Regions from separate parts of the Paenibacillus sp. FSL E2-0177 genome, predicted to be linked through region 3. Evidence: riboswitches for the same ligand, from Rfam matches in the RefSeq annotation. Region 3 holds a riboswitch; each other region holds the start of a gene.
The links. Region 3 has a riboswitch for cyclic di-GMP ahead of MHI25_RS30090 (NPCBM/NEW2 domain-containing protein). Riboswitches for the same ligand answer to the same signal wherever they lie in the genome.
Positions count from the first base shown of each region.

Region 1: it holds a riboswitch for cyclic di-GMP, as region 3 does, so the genes downstream of both, MHI25_RS03610 (transglutaminase-like domain-containing protein) here and MHI25_RS30090 (NPCBM/NEW2 domain-containing protein) in region 3, are expected to answer to the same signal.
Region 2: it holds a riboswitch for cyclic di-GMP, as region 3 does, so the genes downstream of both, MHI25_RS21425 (thiamine pyrophosphate-binding protein) here and MHI25_RS30090 (NPCBM/NEW2 domain-containing protein) in region 3, are expected to answer to the same signal.

Region 1 covers NZ_CP150307.1:793,312-800,211, reverse strand. The annotation lists rRNA gene MHI25_RS03620 (23S ribosomal RNA) at 1-2,123, opposite strand, end outside; rRNA gene MHI25_RS03615 (16S ribosomal RNA) at 2,357-3,914, opposite strand; gene MHI25_RS03610 (transglutaminase-like domain-containing protein) at 4,282-5,091, opposite strand; cyclic di-GMP riboswitch class I at 5,105-5,185, opposite strand; cyclic di-GMP riboswitch class I at 5,260-5,342, opposite strand; gene MHI25_RS03605 (class D sortase) at 5,462-6,121, opposite strand; gene MHI25_RS03600 (GtrA family protein) at 6,224-6,631, opposite strand; gene MHI25_RS03595 (glycosyltransferase family 2 protein) at 6,618-6,900, opposite strand, start outside.
Region 2 covers NZ_CP150307.1:4,783,856-4,790,755, forward strand. The annotation lists gene serA (phosphoglycerate dehydrogenase) at 1-139, shown strand, start outside; gene MHI25_RS21410 (SDR family NAD(P)-dependent oxidoreductase) at 514-1,347, opposite strand; gene MHI25_RS21415 (YafY family protein) at 1,507-2,463, shown strand; gene MHI25_RS21420 (HAMP domain-containing methyl-accepting chemotaxis protein) at 2,585-3,835, shown strand; cyclic di-GMP riboswitch class I at 4,010-4,106, shown strand; gene MHI25_RS21425 (thiamine pyrophosphate-binding protein) at 4,262-5,902, shown strand; gene MHI25_RS21430 (carboxymuconolactone decarboxylase family protein) at 5,913-6,281, shown strand; gene MHI25_RS21435 (hypothetical protein) at 6,394-6,837, shown strand; gene MHI25_RS21440 (ketoacyl-ACP synthase III) at 6,892-6,900, shown strand, end outside.
Region 3 covers NZ_CP150307.1:6,763,229-6,770,128, reverse strand. The annotation lists gene MHI25_RS30105 (helix-turn-helix domain-containing protein) at 1-280, shown strand, start outside; gene MHI25_RS30100 (EAL domain-containing protein) at 471-1,319, shown strand; gene MHI25_RS30095 (hypothetical protein) at 1,435-2,001, shown strand; cyclic di-GMP riboswitch class I at 2,159-2,245, shown strand; gene MHI25_RS30090 (NPCBM/NEW2 domain-containing protein) at 2,504-6,900, shown strand, end outside.

The sequences.
Region 1 (6,900 bases), 960 kb from region 3:
CAAGCTGCAGTAAAGCTCCATGGGGTCTTTCCGTCTTGTCGCGGGTAACCTGCATCTTCACAGGTATTAAAATTTCACCGGATCTCTCGTTGAGACAGCGCCCAAGTCGTTACGCCATTCGTGCGGGTCAGAATTTACCTGACAAGGAATTTCGCTACCTTAGGACCGTTATAGTTACGGCCGCCGTTTACTGGGGCTTCGGTTCATAGCTTCGGGTTACCCCTAACCACTCCCCTTAACCTTCCAGCACCGGGCAGGCGTCAGCCCGTATACTTCGCCTTGCGGCTTCGCACAGACCTGTGTTTTTGCTAAACAGTCGCTTGGGCCTTTTCACTGCGGCCCCCTCGTGCTATTCACACTACCGGGGCACCCCTTCTCCCGAAGTTACGGGGTCATTTTGCCGAGTTCCTTAACGAGAGTTCTTCCGCGCGCCTTAGAATTCTCTTCTCGCCTACCTGTGTCGGTTTGCGGTACGGGCACCTTCTCCTGGCTAGAGGCTTTTCTTGGCAGTGTGAGATCATGACCTTCGCTACTATAATTTTCGCTCCCCATCACAGCCCAGCCTTATCGATGTGCGGATTTGCCTACACATCAGCCTCACTGCTTAGACGGACATCCATCAGTCCGCGTCACTACCCTCCTGCGTCACCCCATCGCTCATAGCGGATTACGGTGGTACAGTAATTTCAAACTGTTGTCCTTCGACTACGCCTTTCGGCCTCGCCTTAGGTCCCGACTTACCCTGAGCGGACGAGCCTTCCTCAGGAAACCTTGGGCTTTCGGCGGATCAGATTCTCACTGATCTTTTCGTTACTCATACCGGCATTCTCACTTGTGTAGTGTCCAGCGCTCTTTTCAGTACACCTTCAACCCCTACACAACGCTCCCCTACCCCAGATACATACGTATCTAGCCATAGCTTCGGTGGTGTGTTTAGCCCCGTTACATTTTCGGCGCAGAGTCACTCGACCAGTGAGCTATTACGCACTCTTTCAATGGTGGCTGCTTCTAAGCCAACATCCTGGTTGTCTGTGCAACTCCACATCCTTTCCCACTTAACACACACTTGGGGACCTTAGCTGATGGTCTGGGCTGTTTCCCTTTTGACAATGGATCTTAGCACTCACTGTCTGACTCCCGGCAATAAGTATATGGCATTCGGAGTTTGACTGAGCTTGGTAATCCTTGCGGACCCCGCACCCAATCAGTGCTCTACCTCCACTACTCTTATACCGAGGCTAGCCCTAAAGCTATTTCGGGGAGAACCAGCTATCTCCGAGTTCGATTGGAATTTCTCCGCTACCCCCACCTCATCCCCGCACTTTTCAACGTACGTGGGTTCGGGCCTCCAGTGCGTGTTACCGCACCTTCACCCTGGACAGGGGTAGATCACACGGTTTCGGGTCTACGTCCACATACTAATTCGCCCTATTCAGACTCGCTTTCGCTGCGGCTCCACCTTCTCGGCTTAACCTTGCATGTTAAACGTAACTCGCCGGTTCATTCTACAAAAGGCACGCCATCACCCATTAATAGGGCTCTGACTTTTTGTAAGCACACGGTTTCAGGTTCTATTTCACTCCCCTTCCGGGGTGCTTTTCACCTTTCCCTCACGGTACTGTTTCACTATCGGTCGCCAGGTAGTATTTAGCCTTAGCAGATGGTCCTGCTGGATTCATACGGGGTTTCACGTGCCCCGCACTACTCGGGATCCGTCTCGGAGAGAATACAGTTTAGGCTACAGGGCTTTTACCTCTATCGCGGGCCTTTCCAGACCTCTTCACCTACCATATTCCTTTGTAACTCCATGTGAGACGTCCCACAACCCCTAAGAGCAAGCTCTTAGGTTTAGGCTGTTCCGCGTTCGCTCGCCGCTACTGACGGAATCACTATTGTTTTCTCTTCCTCAGGGTACTTAGATGTTTCAGTTCCCCTGGTCTGCCTCTACATTTCCTATGTATTCAGAAATGAGTAACTGCGAATTACCACAGCTGGGTTTCCCCATTCGGACACCCCCGGATCAAAGCTTGCTTACAGCTCCCCGAGGCAGTTTCGTTGTTCGCCACGTCCTTCGTCGGCTCCTGGCGCCTAGGCATCCTCCGTGTGCTCTTATTAGCTTAACCTTGATTCTTCCGAAGAAAAATCTCACTAATAACATTTACTTGTTTGCACAAGTTGCTAAAAGATGTTCTAAAACGCAAATTCGTTTCGGTATCCAGTTTTCAAGGATCAAGTCTTACTTGAGAGCTTAAACTCTCAAAACTGAGCAACGAGTGAGTAACAGGCCTAAACCTGAGATTGTGGAAGTTAAACTTCCGATTTGAATGTTCTCATTGCAGAGAACGATTCTCCATAGAAAGGAGGTGATCCAGCCGCACCTTCCGATACGGCTACCTTGTTACGACTTCACCCCAATCATCTACCCCACCTTCGGCGGCTGGCTCCCTTGCGGGTTACCCCACCGACTTCGGGTGTTGTAAACTCTCGTGGTGTGACGGGCGGTGTGTACAAGACCCGGGAACGTATTCACCGCGGCATGCTGATCCGCGATTACTAGCAATTCCGACTTCATGCAGGCGAGTTGCAGCCTGCAATCCGAACTGAGACCGGCTTTGATGGGATTGGCTCCACCTCGCGGCTTCGCTTCCCGTTGTACCGGCCATTGTAGTACGTGTGTAGCCCAGGTCATAAGGGGCATGATGATTTGACGTCATCCCCACCTTCCTCCGGTTTGTCACCGGCAGTCACTCTAGAGTGCCCAGCATTACCTGCTGGCAACTAAAGTTAAGGGTTGCGCTCGTTGCGGGACTTAACCCAACATCTCACGACACGAGCTGACGACAACCATGCACCACCTGTCTCCTCTGTCCCGAAGGCCGCCGCTATCTCTAGCAGATTCAGAGGGATGTCAAGACCTGGTAAGGTTCTTCGCGTTGCTTCGAATTAAACCACATACTCCACTGCTTGTGCGGGTCCCCGTCAATTCCTTTGAGTTTCAGTCTTGCGACCGTACTCCCCAGGCGGAGTGCTTACTGTGTTAACTTCGGCACCAAGGGTATCGAAACCCCTAACACCTAGCACTCATCGTTTACGGCGTGGACTACCAGGGTATCTAATCCTGTTTGCTCCCCACGCTTTCGCGCCTCAGCGTCAGTTACAGCCCAGAAAGTCGCCTTCGCCACTGGTGTTCCTCCACATATCTACGCATTTCACCGCTACACGTGGAATTCCACTTTCCTCTTCTGTACTCAAGCCACCCAGTTTCCAGTGCGACCTCAGGTTGAGCCCAAGGTTTAAACACCAGACTTAAATAGCCGCCTGCGCGCGCTTTACGCCCAATAATTCCGGACAACGCTTGCCCCCTACGTATTACCGCGGCTGCTGGCACGTAGTTAGCCGGGGCTTTCTTCTCAGGTACCGTCACTCCGGTAGCAGTTACTCTACCGGACGTTCTTCCCTGGCAACAGAGCTTTACGATCCGAAAACCTTCATCACTCACGCGGCGTTGCTCCGTCAGGCTTTCGCCCATTGCGGAAGATTCCCTACTGCTGCCTCCCGTAGGAGTCTGGGCCGTGTCTCAGTCCCAGTGTGGCCGTTCACCCTCTCAGGTCGGCTACGCATCGTCGCCTTGGTGGGCCGTTACCCCACCAACTAGCTAATGCGCCGCAGGCCCATCCCTCAGTGACAGATTGCTCCGTCTTTCATTCTTCTCTCAGGAGAAAAAAGAAATTATCCGGTATTAGCTACCGTTTCCGGTAGTTATCCCAGTCTGAAGGGCAGGTTGCCTACGTGTTACTCACCCGTCCGCCGCTAAGTCATTTTGAAAGCAAGCTTTCAAAATGACTCCGCTCGACTTGCATGTATTAGGCACGCCGCCAGCGTTCGTCCTGAGCCAGGATCAAACTCTCCAATTAGTATTGAAAAGAGCGATATGCTCATTTTGAAACATCTGACGAGAAAATTAATTCTCTAATTTTGGATTTCACTTACGTGAAATCCTACTCACTCGTTGTTCAGTTTTCAAAGATCAAGTTCTCGTTGGCGCCGTTTAATGTCTCAGCAGCAACTCTTATAATATATCATGTTGTCTTCAGAAATGCAAGCTTTATTTTTCGAAGCTTTTTATCAGCCTCGTCTGTATCGCCTGTACGCTGTCTAACAACGCTTACCTATAATACCCCAACTATTAATAGAAAAGCAACCCCTAATATAAAAATAAACAACTAGCTTAATAATTAAGCTAGTTGTTTATTTAATAGAGTTATGTTTCTAGCGACGAACTTAATAGTATTTTGCCGCAGTATATTTGCTTGAGGCTTTAATTAAATCGGTTTTCTTATCACTCTTTGAAAGTCCTGCATCCACTGTAGTATCAATGGTAACCCACTTCCCATTAAGCAACACTTCGTTCCAGGCATGATATTGCGTAACGTAGCTTGTATTCCCCATTACCAACTTAGCAGGAACATCTACACTCCGCAGCATTGCGGCAAAAAGAGAAGCGTAATCATAGCAAATCCCTTTTTTAGTAGTCAATGTCTTATCGATGCTTGGAATATAATCAGTAGTTACACTATTAGCAAGAGAGTAATCATATTGTACATTCGCAACTACATAGTTATAGATCGCTTTAACTTTCTCTTCGTCTGTTGTTTTGCCTTGTACTAATTGTTTAGCTTTGACAATCGCTTTATCAGAAGAACTCCATTTCACATTCTGTACGGAGCCCAAATATACGGAATTCGAGTCACTCATGGTTACGTCTACTACTTCGGAATATAATGCTTTGTATTTATTGCCGGTTGTATTCTCCAGAACAGAAACCTTATAAGTCCCATTTCCTTGTTGCAAAGGGAAGTCCTCAGCTTGTCCAGAAGCATACAAGTTATATGTATAGCTGCTGTTATCTTTGGTGATCATGAGTTTGATTCTTTTATCTTTCGGAATATCATAGTTAATACCAATAACACCTTGAGCCACTTTGGATGTAATCAACCAGCTGGCATCTGCACTTGCAGCTTGAGCTGTACTTACCGGAACTGAAGTCATTAGGACGAACAACGCCACCAGCATAAAATAAACCTTTTTCACGGATAAAACTCCTTTCGGTAGCTGGCTGCCATCCTTTCGGGAAGGCCCTTTAGCTTTGCGTCCCTACCTTTCGATAGGTTTGCCGTTATCGTATAAGCTCTATCTGTTCTAGCTTTACTAGATATAATTGATAGAATCCATTTGAAACAAACAAAAAAAGCCTCTTCATTCGGTAGCTGGCTGCCATCCTTTCGGGAAAAGGCCCTTTAGCTTTGCGTCCCTACCTTTCGGAAGGTTTGCCGTTATCGTGTTTAGCTTTCATAGTATAATACTATCATATTTATAGTTGTGAACAAGACCTAATTTACTAGATTACCCATTATTTTATAAATATCTCCCGGTATTTGTGTTTTCTTGTCATTCACTATTCTCATTTTGTTAATTTGGCATGAACAATCAGCCGATGCGTTGGATTCACTAGCGGATCACATGTAATCAGAGTAAGAATCTTATCCTTGTCATTCCCGTCAAGAACGGAGACATCACTCGGATCTACAACAGAAATATCGTATACCTCATAGTTAAACACCTGATCACTAGTCTTTACCGTGATAACATCCCCCACAACAACCTCATTCAATCTGTTAAACAAACGACCCGTAGTTCGAGCCCGATGCGCCGCGATTGCAGCATTCCCGATCTCTCCAAGGGGTGCCGTTTCTTTCATATGGGCTGCAGCATGTTTCATATTAGCTTTTGTAGCCCCTTCTAATACAGGCAGCTTCAAATCAATCTTATCGATTTCAATTAGTGCGATTACTTTGCCACCGACTTCAATCTCCGGTTCAGGCTTTTCTGTCTCTTGGGGTTGGGGCTGTGCCTGGGCATCCAGAACCGATTCCTCTGCTAACAGCTGAGTAACTTCAGCATACCTGCTCCTCAGATCTGACTGGGGAGTACTATCGGCAGTGCTTAGTTCAGCCGTTTCTAATAACTTCTCCTGCTGCCTGTCGTTGTACCATTCGTTAGCTGTCGGATATAACATGATAAGTATCCCAGCCAGTATGAGTAGATAGGAGAATTTACGCAATGTTATTCACCTCCGTATATTGTTTCTATGGTTATATACAAATCAAGCAGAAACAGCTACTTGCCTTTAAGCATAGCAACTCCTTCTGCCTGAAATTAATGTTTAAAATACCCATTTACGACTTCCAAAGAAATTGATGATCACCGTGATAAAGGTAACCAGCACCTTCGAGATCAAGACTTGAATACCTAGTTTGTCTGTCAACAGATGCATTAGCAGCAGTGATATTCCGAGCACTACCAGATTCAGCACGATAAACTTGACCAGCTGCACGCGGTCGAAGCCTTCTTTATTCCCCCGGTTGCGATCACGAAAGGTAACTTTTTTATTCAAAATAAAGCTATTCGCCGTGCCTGCACTATAGGAGATCACCTGCGCCAATGCGTATACCATCCCTAGTGAATTCAACAATGTAAAAATCACAAAATCAATAAGCGTATTGAGCAAACCTACGGCATTAAATTTGAGGAACTGTATGAATGCAGCGCGCAAGTTCTTATCTGACATCATTGTGGTCCTTCCGGCGGTCCAGTTGTTCTTCGTTCTGGTAGCCTTTAGTCTCACTAACAATATATAGCGGTCTATCTTTAGACTCGTCATAAATCCGTCCGATATACTCCCCAATCACACCCAACAGCATCAGAACGATACCGTTAAAGAGCAGATTAACGCCTACAATGGAAGCCCAGCCCGGAACCGTCCAGGAGGTAAAAAATATCTTTTGAAACAAGACGAAAAATAAATAGAGAAAGCTAGAGAATGAAAGGAAGAATCCAATA
Region 2 (6,900 bases), 2.0 Mb from region 3:
CATGCAAGTGGGACGTAAAATCGTTGGTGGCGAAGCAATCATGCTGCTGACCGTTGATAAAGCTGTACCTACTCATGTGCTTGTGAAGCTTGCTGGCCTGCCAGAAATCAACACTGCCGAAGAAATCATTCTTCTGTAAGCAATACGATAGAAATCAAACAACAGAGCAGCGATCCTCCTCTTATAGGAGTTTCGCTGCTTTTGTTGTTGATCGTTGACCCGTTTCGGCTTCATTTACAATATCGAATTGAGTACCCTCGTGGAGGCTTACGTACGCCCTTGAGGTTACGGACCCAGATGACCTTATATGCAATAATTTCGCCTTTGAAGCAGGGTTTCGGACTCTGGTGCCACTATTCCTCAAAAAGAGAGCTAAATCAGGTGCTTTGCCTATCAATAGCGTCTCTGGGGACCGATAGCGTTCTAAATATACGAAAATACTGCATTATAGATCAGCTGTGTCCTATACTGCTTCACACGCACATATGGGATCAAACAGATCAAGTTTGCTGTTTAGACTAAGAATGCGGGAACAGTCCGACCATCGATGTCTGTAAATCCATACTTTTCAGCCAGCTTAGCAACCTGCTGCGGTTGTCCGGTCATAGACATGACCTTAGGATCGGCTGCTAGAGCAGCGGCTGCTCTACCGATATAGGTTGTGGATTCAGTCATCTGCAATTCTTCAACCTCATGCCAATGCTCCTCATCCGTGTTCATGCTCTCCAACACCGCCTCTGTCCTCATCCAGCCCGGAGTAAGCGGAATAACTGCAATGTTGTCCTCTTTAAGCTCATTCGATAACCCGTAGGCCATGCGGACAAGTGAGTTTTTAGAAAGATCATAATAGAAGTTTCCAAGATATTTGTAATGATCCCAAAAGGTTGTGTGGATGATTAGACCGCCAGCTTTTGCCTCACGCATTAATGGTATTGCATAATAATTTGTTATCAACTGTGCCCTCACACCCGCATTAAACATATTGTCCCAATGCGCTGTAGGAAGCTCCCAGAAAGACTTCTGCTCAATAGGTAAATCGTTGCCGCCCCATACATTATTGACTAAAATATCAAGCTTTCCTTGCTCTGAAGCAATCTGGCGAATGACCGCCTCTGTCTCCTGATCTTTTGTATGATCACATCGTATGGCGCTGCCGGACCCTCCCTCCGCTTTTATTTCCCTAAGTACGTTATCAATGCTCCGCTTGCTATGCTCTATGCCAGAAGCCTCTGTCGTTCTGCCCGTAATATAAACGAATGCACCTTTCCTTGCCAGCTCCAATGCAATTCCTCTACCAGCACCTCTGCTGCCTCCGGTGACCAATGCTACTTTTCCTTTTAAAGTCATGTTCTCAATCCTTTCTACACTTGTTTTTCTCTAAATGTTCTGTATTTAATCCTTACCTTATATAAGTATAATTCTTTAATATGACATCAACTGACATATATAATATAATAATTAATTAAGAACTAACTAACATTTATTAGGAGGAGGAATGTTCCCTTAATGAGAGCCGATCGTTTGTTATCCATCTTACTTTTGCTGCAAAATCGTGGAAAGATGACGTCCCGTGAGCTAGCCCAGACCTTAGAAGTGTCTGAACGAACTGTGTTTAGAGATATGGAAGCCTTATGTACAGCGGGAATACCGATTCTTGCCGAACGGGGACGCGAAGGAGGTTGGATGCTCACAGAAGGTTACCGAACCTCCTTAACGGGTATGAAGCCCTCAGAGATTGCAACTCTGCTGCTGTCCGCAGACTCCTCGATTTTAAAAGATCTGGGTATACAAAACGACTTCTCTTCTGCCGTGCTTAAGCTGGAGGCTGCTTCCCCATCCAGGTCGAATAATCCAGCCAGTTACCTGAGCCAGCGCATTCATATAGATGGTGCCAGCTGGCACCCTTCCGACGAGACGTACCCGTTTCTTTCTGTCCTTCAGGAAGCTGTTTGGGAAGACCGTAAAGTGAAGATCACTTACCCACGGAATGACGAGATGAAGGAGCGTTTCATTGAACCTCTCGGGTTAGTCGCAAAACGTGGAGTTTGGTATGTAGTGGCACGAACCGAGGGTGAAATGCGGACTTTTCGCGTGTCGAGATTAATAAAAGCTGACTCAACTAATGAAACATTTCTCAGACCTGAGGCTTTTGATTTAAAAAGCTACTGGGAACAATCGACTTTAGCTTTTAAAGCAGCACTGCCAAAATATGTAGTGAACTTAAAGGTGAATGAGTCTATTCTTAAAGAATTACAACGTGAAAGATATGTAACTATAACTTTAGTAGAACCCTCTGCTAATACTGGGTGGATGAACGTGGAGGCCGAGTTTAATGCTATAGAATCTGCCTGTCGTATCGTACTCTCTTTCTCTCCTTCAGTTATTGTTTTAGCTCCTATCGAACTAGTAAGGATGGTAAAGTCTGCTATTAAAACAATTTCCACAATATATGAGGAATTTTGACATGAATTCTAAATATCTACTACTTAAAGAAGATTTATGACACTTCTCTATAGACCAATGACCTATAAATCCCCTATAATAACACCATTACATAAAATTTAATAAGGGGGACATTTTACCAATGAGCTGGATGCACAAACTTCCGTTAAAACAAAGAATTGTTGCCGGATGTTACCTCGTTGCCGCACTGTTTGCTATTCCTGTCTTAGTTACGTTAATGATTCTAGGTCAATTTCTCGTAGGAATTATACTAGTAGTTGTTCTTGCAGGTCTGACTTTACCTGTTGCTCGCTTCGTGGAGAGAACGCTTACATCATCTTTTGATGATATTGCTAATGTATCTCACAGTATTTCAAAGGGTGATTTCACTAGCAGAGCGGACGAAAATGGTTCAATGGGTGACGTAAGCCGCTCCTTTAACACAATGATTGATAAGCTCAAGAAGATTCTGACCGATGCATCGCAGATCACCCGTCAAGTTATGGATGCAAGCCGCGGAATCGAAGATAAGAACCAGAACCTGAAAATTGTCATGGCACAAGTAGCCTCTTCTTCTACTGAGCTCGCTCTTGGTGCAAATGAAATATCTACGGATATCGCTGATATGACAGAATCCATTAAAGACATTGAGACCAAAGTATCCAATTATACGAACTCCACCAAAGAAATGAACAGACGTTCAATACATACCTTAGAACTTGTTGAGCAAGGGCGCCAATCCGTAGATACACAGGCTGAAGGCATGCGTAAAAACATAGAGGCTACACAAAAAGTGGCTGATACTATTGAAGCTCTCTCACAAAATGCCCGCGGGATTACGATGATCACCAAGACCATCACAGAGATCGCTGAGCAGACCAACCTGCTGTCACTGAATGCCTCCATCGAAGCTGCTCGTGCCGGAGAGCATGGTCGGGGTTTTGCCGTTGTAGCTCAAGAGGTTCGCAAGCTTGCTGAAGAATCTACGGCATCCACAAAAGAAGTATTCGGCTTGGTCCGCAGCATTGAGTCAGATATTAAACAAGCCATCGATAATATTGCCATCAATGAAGAGGTTGTGCAGGTTCAGAATGAAATGATCACTCAATCTGCCCATATTTTCGCACAAATTGTACAAAGCGTGCAGTACATTACCGAGCAAATCTCTTCATTCTCTGCGGAGAGTGATCTTATGCTAGAAAGTGCCTTGAAAATTTCCAGTGCAATTGAGAATATCTCAGCAATCACCGAAGAAACTGCTGCTGGCACGGAAGAGGTATCGGCGGCTATGAATGAACAGATTAATGCCCTGCAGTCTGTTGCAGAAGAAACGGAAAAAATGACCCAGGCCGTATTTAATCTGCAAAAAACCATTCATATCTTTAAATTCTAGTTCAAAACTATCAACTGCCACCTAAGCTGAGTCTTAGGTGGCAGTTTTTTTCGCGAGGTAAAACTTCATCTCTTGGACAAGACTTTCGTCAAATTTCGAGTTTTTTTAGCGGATTATGTTGACAAAAATTAATGAGGAATATATTGTAAAGGAAAATTATTCTTATCAACTATAAATTAATATTGGCAAAATCCTCGAAAGAGGATGACGCAAAACCATGGATCTACAGCCTCATTTTTTCGTTTGAGGCCATGATTGCCAGGTTGCAGAGGAACCAGGACGGCTGAACTATTGTTCAGTCTTAGCGGTGCCTTATGCCACCAACCTGTGCTTACTATAGAGCACAGGTTTTTACTTTTTGAGTATATTGATCTATCGTATCTATTCGGTAGATTAATAACTAATATATATCAAAAAACTTGTGAGGTGTTTCTTTTGAAGACAGTCGCAGATTACATGGCGGAAGCACTACGTAACCTTGGAGTCACCCATTCTTTTGGGATCATTGGCAAATCCATTTGTCCAATTGTTCTAAAGATGGTGGATTACGGTATTGAATTTATTCCCGGCAGACATGAAGCAAGCTCCGGATTCGAAGCAGCAGGGTATGCGCTGAAAACGGGTAACCTAGGCGTAGCATTTGGTACTTCGGGTCCTGGGGGAACTAACCTGCTTACAGCAGCAGCACATGCGAAAGCTAACAACCTACCTGTCCTATTTATTACCGGCCACCAATCCATTACAGAGCTTGGAATTCCTCAATGTCAGGACTCCACCTCTTTTCTGGCTGATTTAGCTGATATGTTCAGACCTGCCACCTTGTTCAGTAAATTGGTTGAACGTGGGGATCACTTTGGTACTATTTTTAATCATGCGATTTCTGTGGCCCTGACCAAACGGGGTCCTGTTCATCTTTGTATTCCTTTTGATGTACAAACTGAAGTATTGGAAGAATGCAATATAGTAATCCCAGAAAGAGAGTCTCTAATTAGTCAAGCTAATATCGATAGAGTCATCGAAGCTATTCAAGCTGCTAAGAATCCTTTGATTATTGCGGGTAAAGGAATTAACCGCTCCGGAGCACATAAAGAGCTTGTTCAACTCGCAGAAACTTTTAATATTCCTGTAGTAACATCTCCTGGTGGAAAAGGGGCTATAGTCTGGGATCACCCACTCTATCATGGTCCTATTGGCGTTGGCGGTTCGACCCACGGGGACGATTTATTGAATAAAAGCGATTTATTTATAGTGCTTGGATCACGTTTAAGTGATATGACCATCTGTAATCTTAAACGGGAGAATCATCCAGCAACTTTAATTCAATTTGATATTGATCCAACCTTTGTCGGAAAAATACTATTGTCCAAAACGATACCGGTCACTGGGGACCTGCGCGATAATTTGGTGCACTGCCTAAATCATATTGACCCAAGCACAATCACCAAACGTGAGGCTTTGGCCGATGCGGATTATTCAGAAGAGCTTCCAACCCTCAAGAATCTTTCCCTTGCTTCCGTAATGAGCACTTTAAGTGATTTGATCCCTTATAATAATTCAATTTTCGTTGATGATGGAAGTCATGGATTCCACGCTGCAAAATGGTACAAGGTTAAGAAACCGGGCAGCTTTGTTTTTGATGCGTATTTTGCTTGCATGGGTAATTCGATCGGCATGGCTATTGGTGCAAAAGTTGCAGCTCCTGAAGAAACTGTCCTCTGCATTACAGGTGATGGTTGTTTCATGATGCTCGGCGCTGAGATTAACACCGCTGTCTGCAAAGATATCCCTGTCATCTTTATCGTGGTCAATAATAAGCAACTAGATATGGCTCTTAAGGGTATGGAGAAAACCACAGGTCGTATCGATGGAACTCTATATGAAGTACCAATGGACGCCGTGAAATTCGCTGAATCTCTAGGTGCTAAAGGCTACAAATGTGAGACTGCGGATGAATTCACAGCTGCAATTAAAGATGCGGTAGCTCTAAACCATGTTGCCGTTATTGAACTACTAACAGACCGTGATGAAGTCCCTCCGACTGCACACCGTACTTTGAACCTAAACTAGGAGGCTAACCATGAAGGAAAATATCAACAGTGGTCTCAACCACTTCACGAATCTATCAGGAGACTATGGCGCAAAAGCACTAGCTCCAATTAAAGACCACTTCCCTGACTTGGCTGAATTTATTATGGGGAATGCCTATGGCGATATTTTTCAACGTAATACTATAGCCCCTGACTGGAAGGAAATCGCAGTCATTTCATCTTTAATTTCAATGGGTCAATTCGAACAGTTGGGCGTTCATTATGTCATGGCCCTTCGTGTTGGAGTTACCGTAGAACAGCTTAAAGGTATTCTATTACACTTAGTACCCGTTATAGGGGCACCTAGAATCATCACAGCTTTTAATATCCTGCTTGCAACCATAGAAGAAATCCAATAACCCAACAGTTCGACAACAATATACAAAATTCGACTTTATTATTGCATACACTTGAAAAATATGCCTATAATAGAGTCGGAATATCCCATTACTTGCTGTATAGTGTCGAATTTTGACTTTTATAAAACAGCTAAATGGATATACATGGCTGGATATTGCAGTCGAACTGTTTTGGACAAATTCAATCTATGGGAGAGATTTAGGCATGGGAAGTTTCGTTTTGAAGACAGACACTACAAACAAGGTTATTAACATTGAGTTAGATGGAACATTTTCTGAAGAAGATGGTCTAAAATCTATTCAAGCTTATCAACAAACTATCAATCCAATTACTCCAGCTGACTATGAACTAAAAATCGACTGCAGAAAGCTAAATGTAACTGCACCAGATGTTGTACCTCTTTTAGAAAGCTGCTTTGTAATGTTTAAGAATGATGGATTTGTAAAAGTAAATCTAACGCTTGAAAATAACCCGATCCTCAAAATGCAGCTTTCCCGTCTTGGCCGTAAAGCTGGACTCGATAACATCGAGATCATTTCTGCGGTTACAGTCTAGATCTTTTAATCTTAATATGTAGGCCACATTTTACTGCTTTCCTGGAGGCGTATTATGACCGGA
Region 3 (6,900 bases):
TGAGATTAAACATGAGCCTTTTAAGCAGATGCTTGCCGATTACCCGTTGATTAAGGAGCAATTGATGCTGCTGCAAATGGACCGTTTATTTTTATCGAATCGGTTATTATATGAAATGAAATTTCATGATGCGAGAGCGCGTGATATGATCGGAACGTTAAGGGAGACGGCTACCCTTGTGCTTAAAGATCTGCAAGAGCAAAAGATTATTGAGATTCAACATCAGCAGATCACCGTGTTAGACCCGGCGTATTTACTGGAGTATACGGATTTCGATTGAGAAGAGCCGTTCCGGGATCTTTTTCAGAGAATCGATTATTAAAGGGGTTATGAATGTGGCTTGTAATCATTGTGTAGTAAGAGAGCTGAATTTTCAAATCAAGGCTCATGGTGAGCTTAATCTTAGGGTTTTACCTGAGGTTATTCATCACTTGAGTAGAAGTAATACGATACATAAGGTGGAAGAAAATGTGATTACAATTAAGGAGGCTGGGGTGCGGGATTTTCTGGATTTCTGTAATGACCATATGGAGTCGGAGCAGCTTGAATTCCGTATAGATGACCAAACATGGAGACCTCTATCCGAATTACCCACTGTACTTGATATGGAGTGGATTGATGAGGTTATCACTAAGGGTCTTGTTACTTGCTACTTCCAACCGATTGTGAACGTAAGGGAAGAGATTTTTGCATACGAGCTCCTATCCAGATTTAAAAAAGAAGACGGATCTCTTATCTATCCTAATGAGATTTTTGCGGCGGCACGGAATCGTGGGCGTTTATATGCTTTAGACCGGTTATGTAGAATGACGGCTGTAAAATATGCTGCACCCTTAAATAAAAAAACGTTTATTAATTTTATCCCAACGTCGATCTACGCTCCAGAGTTCTGCTTAAGATCAACCGTTGAACTGGCCAATCAATTAGGCGTCGATCCTTCTCTTTTTGTCTTTGAAGTTGTTGAGACGGAGAAAGTGGATGATCTCGCTCATTTGAAAGCTATTTTGACATATTACAAGGATCGGGGATTTGAATACGCTTTAGATGATGTTGGTGAGGGCTTCAGCACGATCGAGATGTTATTGGAGCTTAAACCCCATTACATGAAGCTGGATATGAAATATGTTCAGGGTGTGTCCAGCGATCTGAACAAACAGAAAATAGCAAAGCAATTTTTAGAAAAAGCTTTAGAAATCCAATCCGTTCCTTTAGCAGAAGGTGTGGAGTTTAGAGAGGACTTTGAATGGCTTAAGCAGAGTGGTTATCAGTTGTTTCAGGGCTATTTATTTGGAAAGCCTGATCCTATTCCCAAACAGTAATCCTAATGAGTATATATCCGTCCAGAGGATGAGATGAATTTCAGGTCAGAGTCTGAGTACAACCAACCCCCGGGGTTGTATAATTTAGGTAATTGAAAAGGGGGACGGGATGGATATGAAATGGCATCAATTTGTAACGCGCTGGGCAGATTCTAGGGGCTTTGATGGACGAGAGATTGATTATCAATGGCCTTCTCCCTCATTTCCGGTCATCAGTATTCGCAGTAATCTAGGGCGATACTCAGGTCAGGCGTATGGTCGTGGAGGTAAACCCCGTGTGAAGACAGCCGTTGGATTAATCGCTATTGGAGATGTAGCTGTCGGATTGATTTCCATAGGTGCGATAAGCGTGGGCGTATTATCCTTAGGAGCAATATCACTGGGAATGTGGTTAGCGATCGGAGCAATAGCACTTAGCTGGCTTGGCTTCGCAGTGGGAGCGATTGCGATTGCAGGCGTGGCTGTAGGAGCGATCGCAATCGCGGAAAAAGCGTTGGGGGCCATCGCCATAGGGGATACGGCATTTGGTGCGATAGCGATAGGCAGGATCGCTGGGGGTGCCATAGCTATCGGACAATGGGCATATGGTGTAATCGCAGTTGGCGAACATGGTTTCGGATTAATTCCCGTCACGGGCGATGTGTGGAATTGGTTCCGGCGTTTGTTTGGATCGGGGAGTTAAGTAGACCTACAGTCCTAAAGGATGTCCTTCTCTTCCGGGATAGTCGATAAATAATATCTATCACATAAGAAAAACTAATTGCAATTACCTATACTCATTTCATACCAATTAATCATGCGATCAGATCTAGGCTTATGTTACTCTTTGAATGTATTCGAAACTTCATAGGCAAACCTATGGAAATGTAGGGACGCAAAGCTATAGGGACTAAGGTTATCATAACTATTGTCAGCCAGCTGCCAAAGAGTGCGTAACGCTTTTTGTTAAAATATAAGAAAGTATAAGTTATACACCTATACTTAATATCTTATATTTCTCGCTTAAACGCTTACCGTCCTTATAAGGACGCCGAAGGCGTTTATGCTTGTTAAGGTTTAATAAAAATTAAGTCTTAATTTTTAGGCGACTTTATACGCAATCAAGCTACTCTTTTGGGGTAGTTTTTTTTGTGCCCATTTTTGGGCACTGGAGAGATTCATATGACATCTGGGGGTAAGAAGAGATGAAGAAAATGATTGCGATCGCTACATCGGCGGCCATGTTGGCCAGTTTTTCGAGTGAGGCAGGTTATGCTTTAGCAAGTGAGGCAAGCAAGGTAAATGTAACAAAAACAGTGGCGCAAAGTAAGGTTAACTTATTAAGCAACGCCTCGGTTATTCCGTTTGAGCTGTACGGCAAGGATGCTCTAAATGCCTATAATGAGGTTTTTAGAATGAATCCAGCAAATATTAAATCCATCACAAATAACGGTGGCAACTACTCAGGCTCGCCTATAGCTAAGGCTATGGATGGGGATATGAGCACGCATTGGGAGACTGGCAAACCGAATAGTTCAACGTTTACGAATGAGGTTGTGTTTGTTTTCAATGAGTCCACTGAATTAAATAGAATGGTATACGCGGCTAGGCAATCCGGTGCGAAAGGTAAAGGTTTTGCTCAAGAATTTGATATCTACGGCTCCACTACCGATGCGGGTGATTTTACGCTCGTGTCTTCTGGAGAATATACAGGCTCAACCGGTGATGTAGTGGAGATTCAGTTCGCACCTACGGCTTTTAAGAGACTTAAATTTGTCTTCAAAAAAGCGAACCAAGATTGGGCGAGTGCGGCTGAGTTTTCTTTTTATAAAGAGGATAGTGTCTCTGCTAAAATGAAAAAATTATTTACAGATGATACCTTGAGCCAAGTTAGTGCTGCCTTTAATACGACAGAGAAATTAACAGCTTTAGAGAATGAAGTGCAGGCACATCCACTGTATGCGCAGTTTAAAGAAGAGATAGAGAATGCAAAGATCCTTTTGAAGAACCATCAGGTAGAGGCAACGGCAGCCAAGGTTTCGAAGCTAAAAGGGTATGGAACAGCCTATGAAAATGCCTATAGCCAAGCTTATAGAATGCCGAATGCAAACGTATCAAAAGTAACGGTGAACGGTGGAAGCTACCCAGGTACGAAGCCTGAATATATGCTGGATGACCAGCCCACTACGCATTGGGAAACGAACAAAAACAATGATGCAAGCTTCACGAATGAAGTCGTGTTTGAACTAGCGCAAGCGGAAGTGCTGGACAGAGTGGCTTTTTTGGCTAGAGATAACCGCAAAGGATTCCCAGAGGCTTTTGAAATCTATGCATCAGAGACGAGTAAAGGAGAGACCTTCCAACTTGTATCTAGCGGAACCGCGATTAGTACCAATGACTTTCTGGAATTTAAATTCGAACCGACGAAGTTTAAAAGATTAAAATTTAAGTTCACAAAAGCTAATATCAACAGACCTTTTGCGGCTGAATTTAGATTTTATACAGAAGATAAAGTAAGCGAAGCTGTAAATGGTATTTTCACAGATGGAACGATGAGTGCGGTTGTGCCTGCTTATAATAGCGTCGAAGCAATCAACGAATTAGAAGAAGCGGCAAAAGTACATCCGCTCTATCCAATCCTGAAAGATTCTTTGGATTTAGCTAAGAGGCTAGTGAATGGTGAAGTTCAAACCGAAGGCACCATCATTGAGGCGGAACAACGTGGAGATATGAAAAAGCATGCGCAGGAAAACCTGAGAATTGGTTTTGGTACGAACAACCAGCCTACAGGTCTCGTTGCAATGCCTGGAGATACGATCAACGTTTATGTGGATGCAGCTTCTAACGATAAGCTACCTTCTTTAGTCTTTTCTCAACAAGAGGCCGCTTGGAATGTTTGGGCTAGAGGTGTGCAATTGCGTCCAGGTAAGAACATTATAACCGTTCCTGAATTTGCTATGAATAGTTATTATGCACATGAAGTGACTAAGGGCGGCACCGTTTATATCGTAAATCCCTATACAGCAGAGGAACAAGGGAAAGCGCCATTGATCCGCTTCGAAGGTTTAGAAAAGATTCCTTTTATGACCAAGACCACGGATCCAGAACAATTCAAAACCTTCTTAATCACATACAAACAAAGACTAGACGAAGATAAAGCGGCTCATCCAAATGTTCAAGATCGTAAACTCATAGATGTGGTAGAACTGGCCAGCGATCATGTTATTTTCACAGGAACGGCGACGGAGGCGTACAACAAATATATTACGCAAGGAAATAACCCGCTGGACACCGTAACTGGGTATGACACCTGGATGAAGAGTATTTTTGCCTTCTATGGCCTGGATGGCAGTAGCGAGATTCATGATGCCAAGCTAATTCGTGAGAATATTCGCTTGATGCAGCCTTATGGTGCGATGTATGCAGCGGGAGATCATACAGGGATCCAACTTGGAACAGTAGGAACCATGGTAGGTGATTTTAACAAAGCTTATCCGGGCTGGGGACTGAATCACGAAATCGGGCATCGCTTGGCTATGGGTGAACGGGAATATGGCGAAGTAACTAATAATATGGTGTCTATGTTTATGTCTGTCGCGGCGAATTCGATAGATAATCGTATACCGTATGAATCAGATATCTATAAATATGTCCTCGAAGAAAACAAAGTGGTTATGAATCAGCAGGGCTTATTTGCACAACTCGGAGCCTATTGGCAGCTGGAGCTGGCACATCCGGGATACTGGACAGAGCTGACCAAGCTATATCGGGAGCGGAAGGTCATCCTTACCAACGGTGACAATTCTAAGCAGCAGTATTTGGTGGAGTTCTCCTCCGAAGTACTGGGATTAGATTTAAGCAGCTATTTTGCCAGACATGGCTTCACTGTGAATCCTGAGACAAAAGCGAAAGTAGCCAAGTATCCGGCACCGCAAAAGTTATGGTATTTAAATAACTCGGTGATTAATTATGAGGGAACTGGAATAGCGGATAAAAATCTGGCCATTAAGGTTAATATCACACCTAACACCACGGCTAGAACGAACACGTTAAGTTTCAGTATAGATAAAGAGCTTAAGCAAGACTTTTTAGGATATGAAGTGTATAGAAATGATGTGTTAGTTGGTTTTACAGGAACTGAGCAATTTGTGGATCAGAATGTAGATGCGAGTATCAACTATACGTACAAGATCGTCGGTTATGATAAAAAGCTGAACCCACTGAAGCCCGTACAGGTTAAAGCCTTTAAGCCAGCCTTGTCTGTTGAAGATCAGCTCACTTTAAAGCTTAATCAAACCTTTGATCCGATGAGCTATGTAAAAGCGGCTAACTATCTAGGAAACGATATTACTGCAGATGTCTCTCTGAAAGCCAATAACGTTGATGTAACGCAAAAAGGCAACTACGAAATTGTATATGAAGTGAAAAGCGAAGGGGTTACGGAAACGAAAACCACACAGGTTACGGTAACGAGCGACTACGCCTATATTTCCGATCTCAATGCCAAGTCAGTCGTTGTAGGCTGGGGTGAATTAAAGAAAGATAAAGCCGTTTCCGGGGGAATCATAACCCTTGTTCGCCAAGGGTTGGCTGCGACGTACGCGAAAGGGATTGGTGTTCATGCCAACTCTGAGGTAGTTTACGATATTGAAGGTAAGGGTTACGACTTCTTTGAAAGCTACATTGGGATTGATCAAGCCATGAAAGGGAAACCTTCCTCGGCTACTTTTGCAGTGTATGTGGATGGAGAACAGAAATTTGAGAGTGATGTTTTCCGGGCAGGAACAGAACATCAATTTGTGAAAATCCCTGTGACTGGCGCAAGAGAGGTGAAGCTGGTTACAACAGATGCTAAGGATGGCAATGCTTCAGACCATACGGTATGGGCGGATGCGAAGTTCTCGAATAATTCAAGCAAACCTACCATTACAGTACCGGAAGAGACAACCTTCGTTAAGCTGAACAGCGAATTTGATGTGTTGAGCGATGTAACAGCTTTTGATACGGAAGATGGTAACTTAATTGGAGCCGTTGAAGTGCATTCAAATGGATTCACATCAAGCAAAACAGGGACTTACAACGTCGAGTTTTCAGTTACAGACTCAGATGGGAACTCCGCTGTGCAGGCCAGAAAGATTGTTGTATACAGCGCTAGTAAATACCTGAGTGATATAGATTGGCAATCGGCAAAAACGGATTATAATGTGGTTCGAAAAGATAAGGCTAGCTCTAACAATCCGATTAAGCTGCTGGTAAATGGCGAGGTCAAAGAGTTCGCTAAGGGCTTAGGAACCCATGCCAGCTCTGAAATCGTGTATAATCTGGCAGGTGCAAACTATGAATATTTTGAAACGTATGTAGGGGTTGATAGAAATATCCCTGAGCAAAGCAACTCCAGTGTAATTTTCAAAATTTTTGCCGATGGGGCAGAGGTTTATAACAGCGGACTGATGAAATTTGGTACAGAAGCCAAGCTTGCGCGGATACCTGTTAAGGATGTAAGTGAATTGAAGCTGGTGTTAGATAATGCAGGTAACGGAAATGCTTCAGATCACGGTGATTTTGCTGATGCGAAGTTTATGATCTTGAACAATACACCAGA